2 regions of the Streptomyces lunalinharesii genome follow, and region 1 is predicted to be linked to the other one. Evidence: riboswitches for the same ligand, from Rfam matches in the RefSeq annotation. Region 1 holds a riboswitch; the other holds the start of a gene.
What was found. Region 1 has a riboswitch for glycine ahead of gcvP (aminomethyl-transferring glycine dehydrogenase). Riboswitches for the same ligand answer to the same signal wherever they lie in the genome.
Positions count from the first base shown of each region.

Region 1 (8,667 bases):
GGTACCGACGGTGTGTTGGACGATGCGGGGATCGCCATCCCGGACGAGCAGGAGGACGAGGTGGAGAAGTTCCGCGAGTTCCTCGACCAGATCTCGCCCGAGGACTTCGGCACCAACCAGTGATCAGCCAGGGGACCCACTAGTTTCCGGCCAACCTGTTATCCCTTCCCCGTGACAAGTCACGAGAAACCACTCGTAGGGTGATTATCACTCGGCGTGGCGAGCGCGGCGATCGTTGACGCACCCCGAGTGACTGCATACCGTCGATATGGCAGGTCCCGTCCGGGACGTGAAGGACGGAGGGCGGCGTGGCAATCACCGGCGACGGTACGGCGGCGGAAGGGGCATTGCCGCTCCACACGGGCGCGGCGGCGAACCGCAGCCCGGTACAGGCCGCTGCGATGTCGGGGGACCGCGCGGCGGAGCACGTCGGCTACCGCGGACCGACCGCGTGCGCGGCGGCGGGGATCACCTACCGGCAGCTGGACTACTGGGCGCGGACGGGGCTCGTGGAGCCCAGCATCCGGCCGGCCTACGGGTCCGGGACCCAGCGGCTCTACAGCTTCCGGGACGTCGTCGTCCTGAAGATCGTCAAGCGGCTGTTGGACACCGGGGTGTCGTTGCAGAACATCCGCACCGCCGTCCAGCACCTGCGGGCGCGGGGGCTGGACGACCTGACGCGGATGACGTTGATGAGCGACGGCGCGACGGTCTACGAGTGCACCTCGCCCGACCAGGTCGTGGACCTGCTCCAGGGGGGCCAGGGCGTCTTCGGGATCGCCGTCGGGGTGGTCTGGCGGGACGTGGAGGGCGCGCTGTCGCAGCTCCACGGGGAGCGGGTGGACACCGGTGAGACGTTGATCGGGAAGAACCCGCAGGACGAGTTGGCGCGGCGGCGCAACCGGGCCGGCTGACGGCGCAGGGGCGGTCCCCGGCCCGGGGTCGGGTCGATTGTCAGTGGTGTGCGGCAGCATCGGTGGTGTGAGACGTGCGCCGACGATCCTGCATCTGGACATGGATGCGTTCTACGCTGCCGCCGAGCAGGCGGCCAAGCCGAGCCTGCGGGGAAAGCCCGTGGTCGTCGGCGGGATCGGGCCGCGCGGTGTGGTGGCCACCGCCTCGTACGAGGCGAGGGTCTTCGGGGTGCGTTCGGCGATGCCGACGGCGCAGGCGCGCCGGTTGTGTCCCAACGCCGCCTATCTCAGTCCCCGGTTCACGCTGTACCGCCAGGTGAGTGAATCGGTGATGGAGCTGTTGCGGGCGCTGTCGCCGCTCGTGGAGCCGTTGAGCCTGGACGAGGCGTTCGTGGACCTGGAGGCCGGCGGGGTGCCGGCGGAGACCGCCGCGGTGCGGGCCGTGGGGGAGCGGCTGCGGCGGGACATCCGGGCGGCCACCGGGCTGACCGGTTCGGTGGGGTTGGCCGGCGCCAAGATGCTCGCCAAGATCGCGTCCGAGGCGGCGAAGCCGGACGGTCTGGTGGTGATCGAGCCGGGCACCGAGCGGGAGTTGCTGGGGCCGATGCCGGTGCGGACGCTGCCCGGGGTGGGGCCGGCGACGGCGGAGACGCTGCGCCGGGCCGGGATCCACACGGTCGCCGAGACCGCGGAGGCCGGTGAGGCGGAGTTGGTGCGGCTGCTCGGCAAGGCGCACGGCGGCGGGCTGTACGCGATGGCGCTGGGTCGGGACGACCGGCCGGTGGTGGCCGAGCGGGATGCGAAGTCGGTGTCGGTGGAGGACACCTTCGAGGTCGACCTGACCGACCGGACGCGGGTGCGGAACGAGGTGCTGCGGTTGGCCGACCGGTGCGTGGCGCGGTTGCGGGCTGCCGGGCGGTCCGGGCGCACGGTGGTGATCAAGGTGCGGAACTACGACTTCTCGACGCTGACCCGGTCCGAGACGCTGCGCGGGCCGACGGACGACCCGGCGGTCGTCCGGGAGGCCGCCGGGAGGCTGCTGGAGACGGTGGACACCACGGGCGGCGTGCGGCTGCTGGGCGTGGGGGTGACCGGGCTGGCGGACTTCACGCAGGAGGACCTGTTCGCCCAGATCGCCACGGAGCGGGAGGCCCGGGAGCTGGCGGCGGCGGGGGCGGTTGCGGGGCCGGAAGCGGAGGCGGCGAGGGAGCCGGAGCCCGGGCCCGAGCCGCCGCGGCGCTGGCACCCGGGGTTGGACGTGGTCCACGAGGAGTTCGGTGCCGGCTGGGTGCAGGGCAGTGGCGTGGGGAGGGTGACCGTGCGGTTCGAGACGCCGTGGTCCGCACCGGGGCGGGTGCGGACCTTCGCCGTCGACGATCCGGCGCTGCGGCCGGGGGAGCCCCTGCCGCTGCGGGGCGGACCGGATCAGTCGTCCGCGCCGGCGATCCGCCCGAAGTCGGAGTCGGGGGCCGACGGGGCGGGGTCCGTGGCCGGTGAGGAGATATCCAGGCGGTAGTGGTGGTACAGCTGGAGTTCCTGCTCGGGGGAGAGGTGGCGGCCGACGCCGAAGTCCGGGGCATCCTTGATCAGCTTGCGGTCGTAAGGGATGTGCAGGCTGTCGCCGACCATCTTGCTCGGTTCCAAGGGGACGAAGGCGTCTCGGCTGAACAGGCCGGTGCGGACGGCCGCCCACTCCGGTTCGCCCGTCGCGTCGTCGAGGTAGACCTCGTCGACGGTCCCTATTTTCGCGCCGTTGCGGTCGAACGCTTTGCGGCCGATCAGGCTCCGGGGATCGATATCGGTTTGCACGGTCCCTCCAATTGGTCGCAACTGCCTTGTGACAACTACGAAACGGCACATTTCATGCCTCGGCCACTCGAAGGATCGTTCCAGTAGTGCGCTGGTAGGCTGGCGAATGGCCGTCGACCCCATGCGGGAGAGTCCTTGTCGTTCGCGACCAGGGCGCCGAAGGAGCAAATCCTCCCCGGAATCTCTCAGGCACACGTACCGCATGGACGAGGTCACTCTGGAAAGCAGGGCGGGCCACGGACAGGCACCATGCCGGAACCCCTCCTCACCGACGGTGAAAGCCGGACCGCAGCCCGCGGGCCGGTGAAGCTCTCAGGTTGAGATGACAGAGGGGGAGGCCGTCCGGGCACCAGCGCCGTGGTGCCCCACGTAGGTCGTGCTGACCAGGAGGCCCCCGCAGATGACCACCCACCGCATCTCCCTGACCGAGCTGGAGCAGGGCACTCCGTTCGAGCGCCGGCACATCGGGCCCGACGACGAGGCGCAGGCCAAGATGCTCGCGCAGGTCGGCTTCGGGTCGCTCGACGAGCTGACCGCCACCGCCGTCCCCGAGGTGATCAAGAGCGCCGAGGCGCTCGGCCTGCCGCAGGCCCGCACCGAGGCCGAGGTGCTGGCGGAGCTGCGCGCGCTCGCCGACCGCAACCAAGTCCTGTCGTCCATGATCGGACTCGGCTACCACGGCACCTTCACCCCGCCGGTGATCCTGCGCAACGTCATGGAGAACCCGGCCTGGTACACCGCCTACACGCCGTACCAGCCGGAGATCTCGCAGGGCCGCCTGGAGGCCCTGCTGAACTTCCAGACCGTGGTCGCCGACCTGACCGGACTGCCCACCTCCGGTGCGTCCCTCCTGGACGAGGGCACCGCCGCCGCCGAGGCGATGGCGCTCTCCCGCCGCGTCGGCAAGGTCAAGCAGGGCGTCTTCCTGATCGACGCGGACTGTCTGCCGCAGACCGTCGCCGTGATCCGGACCCGCGCCGAACCGACCGGTGTGGAGGTCGTGGTCGCCGACCTCGCCGCCGGCATCCCGGACGAGATCGCCGAGCGCGGCGTCTTCGGCGTGCTCCTCCAGTACCCGGGCGCGTCCGGCGCGGTGCGTGACCCCCGGGCGCTCATCGAGCGGGCGCACGAGCTGGGTGCGATCGTCACCGTCGCCGCCGACCTGCTGGCGCTGACGCTGCTCACCCCGCCCGGTGAGCTCGGTGCGGACATCGCGGTGGGCACCAGCCAGCGCTTCGGCGTCCCGATGGGCTTCGGTGGCCCGCACGCCGGCTTCATGGCCGTCCGCGAGCAGTACGCCCGCAGCCTGCCCGGTCGTCTGGTGGGCGTCTCCGTCGACGCCGACGGCAACCGCGCCTACCGCCTGGCGCTCCAGACCCGCGAGCAGCACATCCGCCGGGAGAAGGCCACCAGCAACATCTGCACCGCGCAGGTGCTGCTCGCCGTCATGGCCGGGATGTACGCCGTCTACCACGGCCCCGAGGGGCTGCGGACCATCGCCCGGCGCACCCACCGGTACGCCGCGGTCCTGGCCGCGGGGCTGACCGCCGGCGGCGTCGAACTCCTCCACGACGCGTACTTCGACACCCTGACCGCCCGGGTGCCCGGCCGGGCCGCCGAGGTCGTCGCCGCCGCCCGCGAGGCCGGCATCAACCTCCGCCAGGTCGACGCGGACCTCGTCGGCATCGCCTGCGACGAGACCACCGGGCGCGCCCAGCTGGCCGGCGTCTGGGGCGCGTTCGGGGTCCCGGGGGACGTCGAGGCGCTGGACGCGGCCGCCGACGACGCCCTGCCGCAGTCGCTGCTGCGCACCGACGACTACCTCGGCCACCCGGTCTTCCACCAGCACCGCTCCGAGACCGCGATGCTGCGCTACCTGCGCACCCTCGCCGACAAGGACTACGCGCTGGACCGCGGCATGATCCCGCTCGGCTCCTGCACGATGAAGCTGAACGCCACCGCTGAGATGGAGCCGGTCACCTGGCCCGAGTTCGGCCAGCTGCACCCCTTCGCGCCGGCGGAGCAGGCCGAGGGCTACCGCACGCTCATCCGCGAGTTGGAGGAGCGGCTCGCCGCGGTCACCGGCTACGACAAGGTGTCCATCCAGCCCAACGCCGGTTCCCAGGGCGAGCTGGCCGGCCTGCTCGCCGTCCGCGCGTACCACCGGGCCAACGGGGACGCGCAGCGCACCGTGTGCCTGATCCCGTCCTCGGCGCACGGCACCAACGCCGCCAGCGCCGTGATGGCCGGCATGAAGGTCGTCGTCGTCAAGACCGGTGCGGACGGCGAGGTCGACACCGACGACCTGCACGCCAAGATCGAGAAGCACCGGGACGAACTGGCCGTCCTGATGGTCACCTACCCGTCGACGCACGGCGTGTTCGAGGAGCACATCACCCAGATCTGCGCGGCGGTGCACGAGGCCGGCGGTCAGGTCTACGTGGACGGCGCCAACCTCAACGCCCTGGTCGGCCTCGCCGAGCCGGGGAAGTTCGGCGGCGACGTCTCGCACCTGAACCTGCACAAGACGTTCTGCATCCCGCACGGTGGCGGTGGCCCCGGCGTCGGCCCGGTCGCCGTCCGCGCCCACCTGGCGCCCTACCTGCCCAACCACCCGTTGCAGCCCACCGCGGGCCCGGAGACCGGCGTCGGTCCGATCTCCGCCGCCCCCTGGGGCTCGGCCGGCATCCTGCCGATCTCGTGGGCCTACGTCCGCCTGATGGGCGGCGAGGGACTCAAGCGCGCCACCCAGGTCGCGGTGCTCAGCGCCAACTACGTGGCCAAGCGGCTGGAGCCGCACTTCCCGGTGCTCTACACCGGCCCTGGCGGCCTGGTGGCCCACGAGTGCATCATCGACGTCCGGCCGCTGACCAAGGCGACCGGCGTGAGCATTGACGACGTCGCCAAGCGGCTCATCGACTACGGCTTCCACGCGCCGACGATGTCCTTCCCCGTGGCCGGCACGCTGATGATCGAGCCGACCGAGAGCGAGGACCTCGCCGAGCTGGACCGGTTCTGCGACGCGATGATCGCCATCCGCGCCGAGATCGACAAGGTCGGCTCGGGGGAGTGGGACAAGGACGACAACCCGCTGCGCAACGCCCCGCACACCGCGGCCGCGCTCGGTGGCGCGTGGTCCCACCCGTACGACCGCGCGGAGGCCGTCTTCCCGGCCGGGGTCGTCGCCGCGGAGAAGTACTGGCCGCCGGTGCGTCGGATCGACGGTGCGTTCGGCGACCGCAACCTGGTCTGCTCGTGCCCGCCGCTGGACGAGTACGACGCCTGAGCACACCGGCCACCGGTGCGCGGTGGCAACATCAAGGGCCCTCGGCGGATGCGCCGGGGGCCCTGGTGTACGTGCCGGGTGGCCGCCGGATCAGGCGGCGGCGGTGACCCGGGTCGGAGCGATGACCTGCCCGTCCGGCAGCAGCTCACCGGTGTCCTCGAAGAGCAGGACGCCGTTGCACAGCAGGCTCCAGCCCTGCTCCGGGTGGTGCGCCACCAGGTGCGCGGCCTCCCGGTCGGTGGATTCGGCTGACGGGCATGGCGGTTGATGCTGACACATGGAAGTCGTCTTTCGCTGCGGAGTGGTGAACGTCGTGCGGCTCGACGAGGTGGTCATGGCCGCTCCCCCGTTTCCTGTCGGTCCCAGTCTTGCCCCACGGATGGGATTCCGCAGGGATTTCGCAGCAGCGGTACACACTCGATAGTGACGCGTCACCCGTGCGGGCGGTTGCTCCCAAGTGAGCCCGTGACCCCGGGGGTTGACGCGCCGCCGGCGCACGGGGGCGGACGACGCGGCGCGCCCCGCGGCCGGGGAGGCCACGGGGCGCATCGGTGCAGGGCGGGCGCGCGGGCGGTGGGCCCGTCCTCAGGCGGGTTCGCGCAGCAGCGGCGTCGGGCCCAGGCGGCGGGTGAGGCGGGGCAGCAGGTCGGCGATCCGCTGCGGGAGGTGGGAGGCGATCCCGGGCGGGGCGGGGGCCAACGGCACCAGCAGGTCACCGGTGGCCGGCATCCCGTCGGCGCCGTCCGCGGCCACGTCGTGGTGCAGCCACAGCGTCAGCATGTACAGCTCGGGCACCGACAGCAGGCGCGGCTGGTACGGCGCGGCGAGCGACTCGGCCTGCTGCAGGGCCCGTTCCGTGGCGGCCACGTAGGGGCCGTCGCAGAAGTGCGAGAACGTCCAGCCGTCCGCGGTGAGCCGGGCCTCGGCGGCGGCCACGGCGCGTTCTCCGCCGCGGACCAGGAAGCGCCAGCCGGCGAGGCGGGTGCGCGGCGGGCCGGCCTGGCTGACGTCGTCCCAGACGTGCACCGGCAGCGGGTGATCGGGACTCAGCGGCCCCTGGTGGGTGCGGAGTGCGGCCGCCGGTGACTCGCGGACGGCGGTGGGCGAGCCGAGGGCGGTGAGGACGCTGCGCAGGGCGGGCGCAGGGGCGGGAGGAACGTGCAGCGGCATGGCGGGTCGCCTCTCACTTAGGAGACACGGTGGAGCGTGGCAGTGCGGACGGCGCTGTCTGCGGGCGGGTCAGAGCCTGGTTGACCAAAGCCGCGGACCTGCGGGCCGGCCGCGGTGCCGGAATGCCGTGGGGGACACCGCCATGCCGGGCGCCAAATCTCTGCCTCGTCTGCGAAGTTTATACGACAGGTGTTCTGGAAGTGTTTCGGCTACCCGCCTTGCGAATTTCCGGCAAGGCGGAATCCGGACCGGTGTCCCGGGCGATTTCCGCCGCTTTGTGCGGGAAGCGAGCGGAGCCACCTCGTAATTCTTCGACGGAGTGGTAGGCCGGAACCCGTCGGTGTTTTTTACGAGCGAATTGCGGACGGTGCTGGCCGGCGAGATATGCCATTGGAAAATGCCCCGCGCCCGTTCTCCACGAGGGTAACGGTACCGGCCGGCCCTTGGGGCGTTATCGATCAGATTGCCGGGGCATCATCGACCGTAGCCCGTGCCCGGGGTGCCGGGGCGGCGCCGCACAGCCCGTGGTCGCGAGCCGTTCACTCTAGGAGGGACCCGCCGATGGGGGAGAAGGTCGCCGCGGACGGGATCGAGTTGGCGGACCGGGAGCATTACCGAAGAAAGCTGCACGACTGCCTGGAGGGATTGCAGCGACTCCTGGCGGAGAAGCGCTTCGACCGACCCAAGAATCTCATGGGTCTGGAGATCGAACTCAATCTCGCGGGTGCCGACGGGCTGCCCCGCATGTTGAACTCGCAGGTCCTGGAAAGGATCGCCAGTGGCGATTTCCAGACCGAGCTGGCCCAGTGCAATCTCGAGGTCAACATCACCCCGCACCGGCTGTCCGGCCGTGTGCTGGACCAGCTCGCCGAAGAACTCCGCACCGGACTCGGCTACGCGGAGCGGAAAGCCCGAGAAGTGGCCGCCCGTATCGTCATGATCGGCATCCTGCCGACCCTGCACGCCGACGACCTCACCGTCGCCAGCCTCTCCGCGAACGACCGCTACGTCCTGCTCAACGACCAGATGCGGGCGGCCCGCGGCGAGGACTTCGCGATCGACATCCAGGGCGTCGAGCGCCTGGTCACCCGTTCCCCCTCGATCGCCCCCGAAGCCGCCTGCACCTCCGTCCAACTGCACCTCCAGGTGACGCCCGGTCGGTTCGCCGCGGTCTGGAACGCGGCCCAGGCGATCGCCGCCGTCCAGATAGCCGTCGGCGCCAACTCGCCGTTCCTGTTCGGGCGGGAGCTGTGGCGCGAGTCGAGGCCGCCGGTCTTCCAACAGGCCACCGACACCCGCGCGCCCGAACTCCAGGCGCAGGGGGTGCGTCCGCGGACGTGGTTCGGCGAGCGGTGGGTGGACTCCGCCTACGACCTGTTCGAGGAGAACCTGCGGTTCTTCCCGCCGCTGCTCCTGGTCTGCGGACCGCAGGAGCCGCTGCGCGTCCTCGACGAGGGCGGGGTGCCCGACCTCGCCGAACTGGTGTTG
Region 1 covers NZ_BAAARK010000058.1:15,445-24,111, reverse strand. Annotated here, with positions in the region: gene ABD385_RS38475 (bifunctional nuclease family protein) at 1-123, shown strand, start outside; gene ABD385_RS38470 (MerR family transcriptional regulator) at 309-914, shown strand; gene ABD385_RS38465 (DNA polymerase IV) at 982-2,430, shown strand; gene ABD385_RS38460 (PRC-barrel domain-containing protein) at 2,340-2,735, opposite strand; glycine riboswitch at 2,838-2,934, shown strand; gene gcvP (aminomethyl-transferring glycine dehydrogenase) at 3,124-6,009, shown strand; gene ABD385_RS38450 (DUF5999 family protein) at 6,100-6,288, opposite strand; gene ABD385_RS38445 (hypothetical protein) at 6,595-7,179, opposite strand; gene ABD385_RS38440 (glutamate-cysteine ligase family protein) at 7,741-8,667, shown strand, end outside.

Region 2 (8,667 bases), on a different contig from region 1:
TTGACGCCGATGTTGAGGTAGTCGTACTCACCGCTGAAGGCCGAGGTGGACACCAGGTTGGTGGCCTTGGGCGAGCGGTACATCAGGACCTTGAAGTAGGTCAGCGGGACGATCGCCGCCTGCTCCATCGCCTTCCGGTCGATGTCCCCGTACGCCTTCTCGCGGGCGGCCTGGTCGGTGTTGGCGATGGCGCCGTCGAGCAGCTTGTTGATCTCCGGGTCGTCCAGCTGGGACAGGTTGGAGTTGCCGGACTGGCTGATCGCCTTGCCGTTCAGGATCTGCTGGAGGTAGCCGTAGCCGGTCGGGAAGTCGGCGCCCCACTGCATCATCATCAGACCGACGTTGTTGGACTTGTCGAACTCCGGCACACCGGCGTAGTCCGAGAAGTACTTGCTGGTCGGGTAGGACTGGATCTTGGCGTTGATGCCGATCTTCTTCAGCGAGCCGATCACCGAGGTGGCCGCGTCGATCTCGTCCTGACGGTCGTTGCGGGCCAGGATCGTGGTGTTGACGTTGCCGGCGCCGCACTTCTTCCAGTGCGCCTTGGCCTCGGTCAGGTCCAGGTTGTCGCCGTCGTACTTCTGCGGGTACAGGTCGAACTTCTGGTAGCCGGCGATGTCCGTCGGCAGGACCGTGGAGGCGATGTCACCGCGGATCGGGCCGCCGAGCGCGGTCTGCACGGACTTCTTGTCGATGGCGTACTCGACGGCCTTGCGGCACTCGACGTTGTTGAACGGCGCCACCTTGGTGTTGATCGCCGTGTAGACCAGGCGCTGGCCGAGCGCGTTGTCGGTGTGGGACTTCTGCGTGGGGTCGGTCAGCAGCTGGGCCTGGGTCTGACCGTCGACGCCGCGGCCGGCCATGTCCACCATGGTGTTGCCGGACTGCAGGTCCTTGTCGATGGTCGACTGGGCGACCTTCAGGTTGAGGACGATCTTGTCCGGCAGCTGCTTGCGCAGCGGGTCGGTCGCGGCCGACCACTGCGGGTTGCGGACCAGGGTGAGCTGCTTGCCCTCCTGGTAGTTCTCGAACTTGTACGAGCCGGTGGACATCACGTGCTTGGTGTAGTCCGCGCCCTTGTCCTTCGCCTGCGGCACCGGAGCCGTCTGCGGGGCGCTGACCAGGTAGTCGAACTCGGCGAACGGCTTGTTCAGGTGGAAGACGATCGTCTGGGCGTCGGGCGTCTCTACGGACTTGAGCCCTTCCTTGCCCTTGTCCTTGTACGGGCCCTTGTAGCCGCCGTCGTTGTCCTGGAGGAACTGCTGGAAGTAGTTCGGGCCCAGGGAGAGGGTGTCGCGGGCGAAGTTGCTGCGCTCCACCGCGTACTTGACGTCCTGCGAGGTGACGGGGGTCCCGTCCTCGAACTTCACGCCCTTGCGCAGCTTGTACGTCCAGGTCTTGCCGCCGTCGCTGGGCTTGCCCATGGACTCGGCGAGGTCCGGGGCCAGCTCCTCGCCCTTGGTGCCGGCACCGGGCTTGAAGGTGGTCAGCGGACGCGCGTAGAGGCGGCTGAAGTTGTAGACGAAGGCGTAGTACGTGTTGCCCGGGTCGAACGACTCGGGGGCGTCGCTCATCGCGTAGGTGAGGGTGCCCCCCTTCTCGTCCGAGGCGTTGACGACGCCCTTGGTGGCGGCGTTGGCCCCGGCCGAACTGTCGGAGGAAGCCTTTCCGCCGCAGCCGGCCAGCAAAAGGCCCGCACTGGTGATGGCCGCGACAGTCGCGACCGGAAGTGACCTTCGCATGATGCTCGGTGACCCCTTCGTTCGTCGTGAAACGTCAGATCGAAACGGCTAGAAGGTGAGGTGTCCGGACGGGCGGCCGCTCAGCGGCTGCGCGGGTCCAGCGCGTCCCTCAGACCGTCACCGAGCAGGTTGAACGCCAGCACGGTGACGAAGATCGCGAGGCCGGGGACGATCATGTACTGGGGATCGACCTCGTAGTACTTGACCGCCTGGGTGAGCGTGCCGCCCCAGGACGACTGGGGTGGCTGGATGCCGACGCCCAGGAAGCTCAGCGCCGCCTCGAAGAGGATGTTGGAGGGGATCAGCAGCGTCGAGTAGACGATGATCGGTCCCACAAGGTTGGGCAGGAGTTCCCGGAAGAGGATGAACGGCCCGCGGGCGCCCAGTCCACGGGCGGCGGACACGAACTCCCGCTCCCGCAGCGACAGGGTTTGGGCCCGCACGATCCGGCCCATGTAGGGCCAGTTGAAGAAGCCGATCACGAAGATCAGGACCGAGATGTGCAGCGGCAGGCCGTCCAGTCCGAACGCACCGCCCTGCAACGACGCGGAGATCGCGATGGCGAACAGCAGCAGCGGGAAGGCCAGGAAGACGTCCATCATCCGGCTGATGAAGGCGTCCACCCGCCCGCGGTAGAAGCCGGCGACCACGCCCATGACAGTGCCGATGGCCACCGACAGCAGCGTCGCGCCGAACGCCACGAGCAGCGACACCCAGGAGCCTTCGAGGATCCGGGAGAGCAGGTCGCGGCCGAACTTGGGGTCCACGCCCAGGAGGTGGTCGGCACTCATCCCGCCGAAGTCGCCCTTGGGCAGGGTGGTGTTGGGGTCGATCAGGTCTTGGTGCGGCTGGTTCGGGTCCAGGCCGAACAGGTGCTGCAACGGACGGGACAGCGCGGCGATCAGGATGAGCAGGATGACAACGATGGCACCCGCCATCGCGACCTTGTCGCGACGAAAGCGCAGCCACGCGATCTGGCCCAGCGAGCGGCCCTCGATGCGCTTGCTCTCCACGCCCTCCAGCACCGCTTCCGGCTGCGCCTCAGCAGCCGCCCCGGTGGTCTCAATCGGTGCGGTCACGGTGCTTCAGAACCCCTCCCGGCCGACGGTGGACGGCCTGTGCCCGCCGCGGTAGCGGCCTGGTCGGTAACCTCACTGGTGTTCCCCTGCCGCCATCTCCTCCGGGTCTCGCGGGAGTCGGCACTGCGGACGGATCAAAGGTGCGCAGGACAACGGCGGGGAACGACGTTCGTACAAAGGACCGAGGTCCTCGATGCCGGGAGTCTTCATCCGAGTCGCGATCAGTCACCAGCCCTGACGGTGAATGGATGCGCAACTGTGATGTGCTCCGCGGCTTTCCGTTATACGAACAGCAGGGCCGACTGAGCGGTGCGCCGGGCGCTCGGGAGGGGCGTCAACCGGCGTGCAGATGAGGGGAATCCGGCGCAAGGCCGGCGGCGGGCGGGGCCGTGCGGGCGCCCGCCGGCGTCAGTAGGGGCGGGGGTAGCCGTACCCGTAGGTGGGTCCGGGCGCGGGCGGCTGGGCGTAGCCGTCGCGGTCGAAGAACGGGCGGGCGCAGGCCCGCATCCACATCCCCACCGGGTCGTACTCGTCGTTCATGGCGACCGTGGAGACCGGCAGTCCGTCCGGCACCGCGCCCATCGACTGCTGGATCATCATCCGGGCGGCGTCCACCGACGGCTGCCCGGTGTCGTACAGGTCCAGCCCGATCGCCAGATAAGGGGCACCGAGGGCGGGTTGCACCCATGCGCGGCGCAACGCGCGCACCGGGGGCGTCCGGTGGGCGTTCTGCGCGAGCAGGGCGTAGAACTGCGGGATGTCGATGACCGGTTCGGAGATCCGCAGCGGCCCGGCCGGCAGGCGGTCGAGGCCGGCGGCGATCCGGCGCAGGTCGAGCCAGGGGACGCCGACCCCGCCGCCGGGAGCGTGCGGATTCAGCCACAGGCCCCAGCGGTCCGGGAAGAGCGAGGCGGCGATCTCGGGGCCGCTGACGAGTTCGTGGTCGCGGGTCCAGCCGGAGGCGGCGAGCTCGGCGGCGGAGGTCACGCAGGGCGCGTAGCCCAGCCCGTCGACCTCCATGTTGCCGTACTGCGCGTCGGGTTGACCGGCCCGGCCGTGCCACAGGAGCATCCAGACCTGCCCGTGCGCGAGGGCCCCCAGCAACGCCTCGTAGGCGTCGTAGCGCCCGGGCGAGACCTGCCGCAGCATCTGCTCGACCTGGTCGGCCGCCGCCGCTCCCTGATGCGCACCCGCGCTCACGTGGTCCGTCCCTTCTGCCGGCAGGGCCTGCGCCCGCCCGTCGTTCCCCCAGCTTACGAGTGGCCCCGGGTGTAGAAGGGCCGCACGCGCTCCAGCATCCAGTCGGCGACCGGATCGCCCTGGGCGATGTCGAGCAGCACCAGCTGGACCGGCCAGGGGACCGGCACCTGACCCAGCGCCTGCCCCAACGCGTGGAGGACCTCGTCGCGGGCGCTGCCGTCGTGCAGCCGCTCGGGGGCGACGTCGAGCTGCACTCCGACGAAGAGCGCCGGCGTGTCGCCCTCGACGCTGGCCAGTGCGCGCCGGGCGGACAGCACGCACCCGGCGGCGGAGAACGCCAGGCCGGCGGCGGCGAGGAAGTCCACCGGCTCGTCCTGCCAGTCCGGTTCGAAGAGCCGGACCCGGGCGCCACCGACCGGCGGACCGTCCAGGTCCGACCGTCCGGACCGACACAATTCGGCCACGGCGGGCGGCGGCAGCGGCACGCCGACCGTGCCGCCCGGATTGACCGCGACGCCCAGCAGCGGCGGCAGCCCGCGGGCGAACTCCCGGGCCGGCGCGACGGTGTACGACAGGTGCGCGCCGACGGCCTTCAGGAACTCCTGCTCGGAGCTGAAGACCGGGACGTACGCGACGCCGCCGATCTCGACGGTCGGCAGGTCGAGGCCGCCCGCCCCGGGACCCGCGCTGTCCGGGCCGCCGCCCTCTGGCAGCGGCACCCACACCCGGCTGCGGCCCAGCACCTCGACGATCCGTCCCCCGGCCTCGGGGTGTCCGACCGACGCGGCCAGCACCTGCTCCAGCTCGTTGGCCGGCCAGGCCAACTGCGGTATCCCCGCGTCCGGGACGCACCCCGGCACCGGACCGCCGTGCTGCGGGTAATTGTCCGGATAGTTCATCTCACCCACCCATTACTGGCCGCGCTCCCCGGCCCCTGACCCTGGGGGCGGACCCGCCGACCCGCCCGGTGGATCAGACCCTAACCGGGAAAGCACCGCGCGCCGAAGCCGGCGGCGGCCCCGAGGTGCGCCGGAGCCGAACCGGACGCGGGCGCTCCGGCGCCGGCTCAGCCGAAGGTGACGCGCTCCAACGCCCCGGCGGCGGCCCGGTCCAGCAGCACCGCGGAGCCGAACCCCGACGGGAGCCGGGCCGCCTCGGCCCGGGCGACCAACCGGCGCACCGCCCTGCGGTGCCGGGCGAAGGCGTACCGCGAGACCCGCCGGCCGCGCGCCCGTTGGCCGGTCAGCGCAGCCTCGGGCTCCACGTCGAGCAGCATCAGGTGCACCCGTCGGCCGTCGCGCAGCGCCGCCCGGGAGAGCCAGCGCCGCACCCACGCCAACGTCCCGCAGTCGTGCACCACCACGCTCGCGCCGGAGCGCAGCGCGCGGCGCAGCACCAGATAGTGCGCCACCCGGACCAGCGGGCGGTAGAGGGTGTAGGGCAGGCGGCGCAGCCGGCCGCGCTGCCAGCGCTCCCGGGCGTCCTGGGAGTCCACGCGGTGCACCCGGGTGCCGCGGCCGTCGCGCCGCGGCACGACCCGGCCCATCAGGGTGCTCTTGCCGCTGCCCGGCAGGCCGGAGACGACGATCAGGTCGCCGGGCGGGAAGCGGAGCGCGGTGCGCGGCGTGCGGTCGGCGCCGCGCAGGTCGGTGATCCGCGGCCGGGCGGCCGGGCGGGCGGCGGGGCGGCGCGTCGCCCGGGGCGCGGTCGGCGCCGGGCCGGGCTCCGGCACGGCGGCCCCCGCCGTCGTCGCGTACGCCGCTTCGCTGTGCACCGTGATCGCCCCTCCCCGTCGGATCGGGCCGGATGTCCGGGCCCGGCCTTCCCGCAGAGTGTCAAGAAAAGGTAATGCGCAGCAAGGCGATTGCCCATCGGGGCACCGGAATTGACGGGCCGGAGGTGCCGTCGGGCGGCCCGGTGGCGGCGCCCGCGGGCCGTGCGCGGGGCGGGCGACCGGCCGCGGAGCGACGGCTGGGACTCCTGCATCCGGCGATCCCGTGCAATGATGTGGCCGCCACGGGCCCACCACTGGTCACTCGTGCACAGCCAGCCAATTGCATACCGGCCGCTTGAATCCGCGCGGGAGAGTCCCCGGCCGCCACGGCGGGGCGCCGAAGGAGCAAGTCCTCCCTTGAATCTCTCAGGCCCCTATACCGCGCGGGCGAGGCAGATCTGAAAAGCGAGTCGCGGCCCGGCTGAAGGGGGGCGGCTCCACCCAAGGTGCAAACCGGGTCCGTCCGCGGACTCCCGGTGAACCTCTCAGGTTCCGATGACAGATGGGGAGACCGTCTTGTCACCCATGCCTGGGAGCCCAGCACGATGACTGATGCCACTGACGCCCCCCGCCGCACCGCGCTGGATGCCACGCACCGCGCGCTCGGCGCGACCATGACCGACTTCGCCGGCTGGGACATGCCGCTGCGCTACAGCAGCGAACGCGAGGAGCACGTCGCGGTGCGCACCCGCGCCGGTCTCTTCGACCTCTCCCACATGGGCGAGATCACCGTCACCGGTCCCCAGGCCGGTGCGCTGCTCGACCACGCGCTGGTCGGCAACATCGGCGCCCTCAAGGTCGGGCGGGCCCGCTACACCATGATCTGCGCCCCCGACGGCGGCATCCTCGACGACCTGATCGTCTACCGCCTCGCCGAGCGGGAGTTCATGGTCGTCGCCAACGCCTCCAACGCCCAGGTGGTGCTGGACGCGCTGGCGGCACGGCAGGCCGGCTTCGACGCCGCGGTCCGCGACGACCGGAACGCCTACGCGCTGATCGCGGTGCAGGGCCCGGAGTCCCCCGGCATCCTCAAGAAGCTCACCGATGCCGACCTGGACGGGCTGAAGTACTACGCGGGGCTGCCCGGGACGGTCGCCGGCGTCGAGGCGCTGATCGCCCGGACCGGCTACACCGGTGAGGACGGCTTCGAGCTGTTCGTCCGCCCGGCGGACGCGGTCGCCGTGTGGGAGGCGCTGACCGCGGCGGGCCGGGACGTCGGCCTGGTCCCGTGCGGCCTGTCCTGCCGCGACACCCTGCGCCTGGAGGCGGGGATGCCGCTGTACGGGCACGAGCTGACGACCGCGCTCACCCCGTTCGACGCGGGCCTGGGCCGGGTCGTGAAGTTCGAGAAGGAGGGCGACTTCGTCGGCCGCGCGGCGCTGGCGACGGCCGCCGAGCGCGCCGAGCAGGCCCCGCCGCGCAAGCTGGTCGGCCTGGTCGCCGAGGGGCGCCGGGTGCCGCGCGCCGGCTACCCGGTCGTGGCGGCCGACGGCACGGTGATCGGCGAGGTCACCTCCGGGGCGCCGTCCCCGACGCTGGGCAAGCCGATCGCCATCGCCTACGTCGACGCCGGGCTCGCCGCGCCGGGCACCGAGGGCGTCCGGGTGGACATCCGCGGCACGCACGAGCCGTACGAGGTCGTCGCGCTGCCCTTCTACAAGCGGCAGAAGTAGGCACCGGCGCCGGTCGGTCCGCGGTGCCCGCCGTGGACCCGGGCCGTCGCGTCCGCCACCCGCGTCTCACTGGGCGAGACGCGCCCCCCGGAGTTCGTCCGGGAGGCGCCCCCATTCACCACCACACCCCCGCGTACAGGAGAATCGAGCCATGGACAACCCCCAGCAGCTGCGCTACAGCAAGGAGCACGAGTGGCTGTCGGACGCCGAGGGTGGCGTCTCGACGGTCGGCATCACCGAGCACGCGGCCAACGCCCTCGGCGACGTCGTCTTCGTGCAGCTCCCCGAGGTCGGGGCCACCGTCACCGCCGGCGAGTCCTGCGGTGAGCTGGAGTCGACCAAGTCGGTCAGCGACCTCTACTCGCCCGTGGACGGCGAGATCACCGCGGTCAACGAGGACGTCGTCGCCGACCCGTCGCTGGTGAACTCCGCCCCGTTCGAGGGTGGTTGGCTGTTCAAGGTGAAGATCACCGGTGAGCCGGAGGACCTGCTCACGGCCGACGCGTACACCGCCTTCACCGCCGGCTGACTCCCCCAGCTCACGCTGGGAGTGCCCTGGCCCCGGCCCCGCCACCGCACGGGCCGGGCCGCGGCGCCCCGCCCGCTCCCCCTCTCTCCAGGAAGTCCCATGTCGCTTCTGAACAGCTCCCTCCATGAGCTCGACCCCGACGTCGCCGCCGCCGTCGACGCCGAGCTGCACCGTCAGCAGTCCACCCTCGAAATGATCGCGTCGGAGAACTTCGCTCCGGTCGCCGTCATGGAGGCCCAGGGCTCGGTCCTGACCAACAAGTACGCCGAGGGCTACCCGGGCCGCCGCTACTACGGCGGCTGCGAGCACGTCGACGTCGTCGAGCAGATCGCCATCGACCGGATCAAGGCGCTCTTCGGCGCCGAGGCGGCCAACGTCCAGCCGCACTCCGGCGCGCAGGCCAACGCCGCCGCGATGTTCGCGCTGATCAAGCCGGGCGACACGATCCTGGGTCTGAACCTCGCCCACGGCGGGCACCTGACCCACGGCATGAAGATCAACTTCTCCGGCAAGCTCTACAACGTGGTGCCCTACCACGTCGACGAGAAGACCAACCTGGTCGACATGGAGGAGGTCGAGCGCCTCGCCAAGGAGCACCGGCCCAAGCTGATCGTCGCCGGCTGGTCCGCCTACCCGCGCCAGCTCGACTTCGCCGCCTTCCGCCGGATCG
Region 2 covers NZ_BAAARK010000003.1:164,096-172,762, reverse strand. Annotated here, with positions in the region: gene ABD385_RS06715 (ABC transporter substrate-binding protein) at 1-1,742, opposite strand, end outside; gene ABD385_RS06710 (ABC transporter permease) at 1,823-2,821, opposite strand; gene ABD385_RS06705 (enhanced serine sensitivity protein SseB C-terminal domain-containing protein) at 3,230-4,021, opposite strand; gene ABD385_RS06700 (enhanced serine sensitivity protein SseB C-terminal domain-containing protein) at 4,075-4,920, opposite strand; gene ABD385_RS06695 (AAA family ATPase) at 5,088-5,801, opposite strand; glycine riboswitch at 6,092-6,187, shown strand; gene gcvT (glycine cleavage system aminomethyltransferase GcvT) at 6,341-7,468, shown strand; gene gcvH (glycine cleavage system protein GcvH) at 7,620-7,997, shown strand; gene glyA (serine hydroxymethyltransferase) at 8,097-8,667, shown strand, end outside.
Region 2: it holds a riboswitch for glycine, as region 1 does, so the genes downstream of both, gcvT (glycine cleavage system aminomethyltransferase GcvT) here and gcvP (aminomethyl-transferring glycine dehydrogenase) in region 1, are expected to answer to the same signal.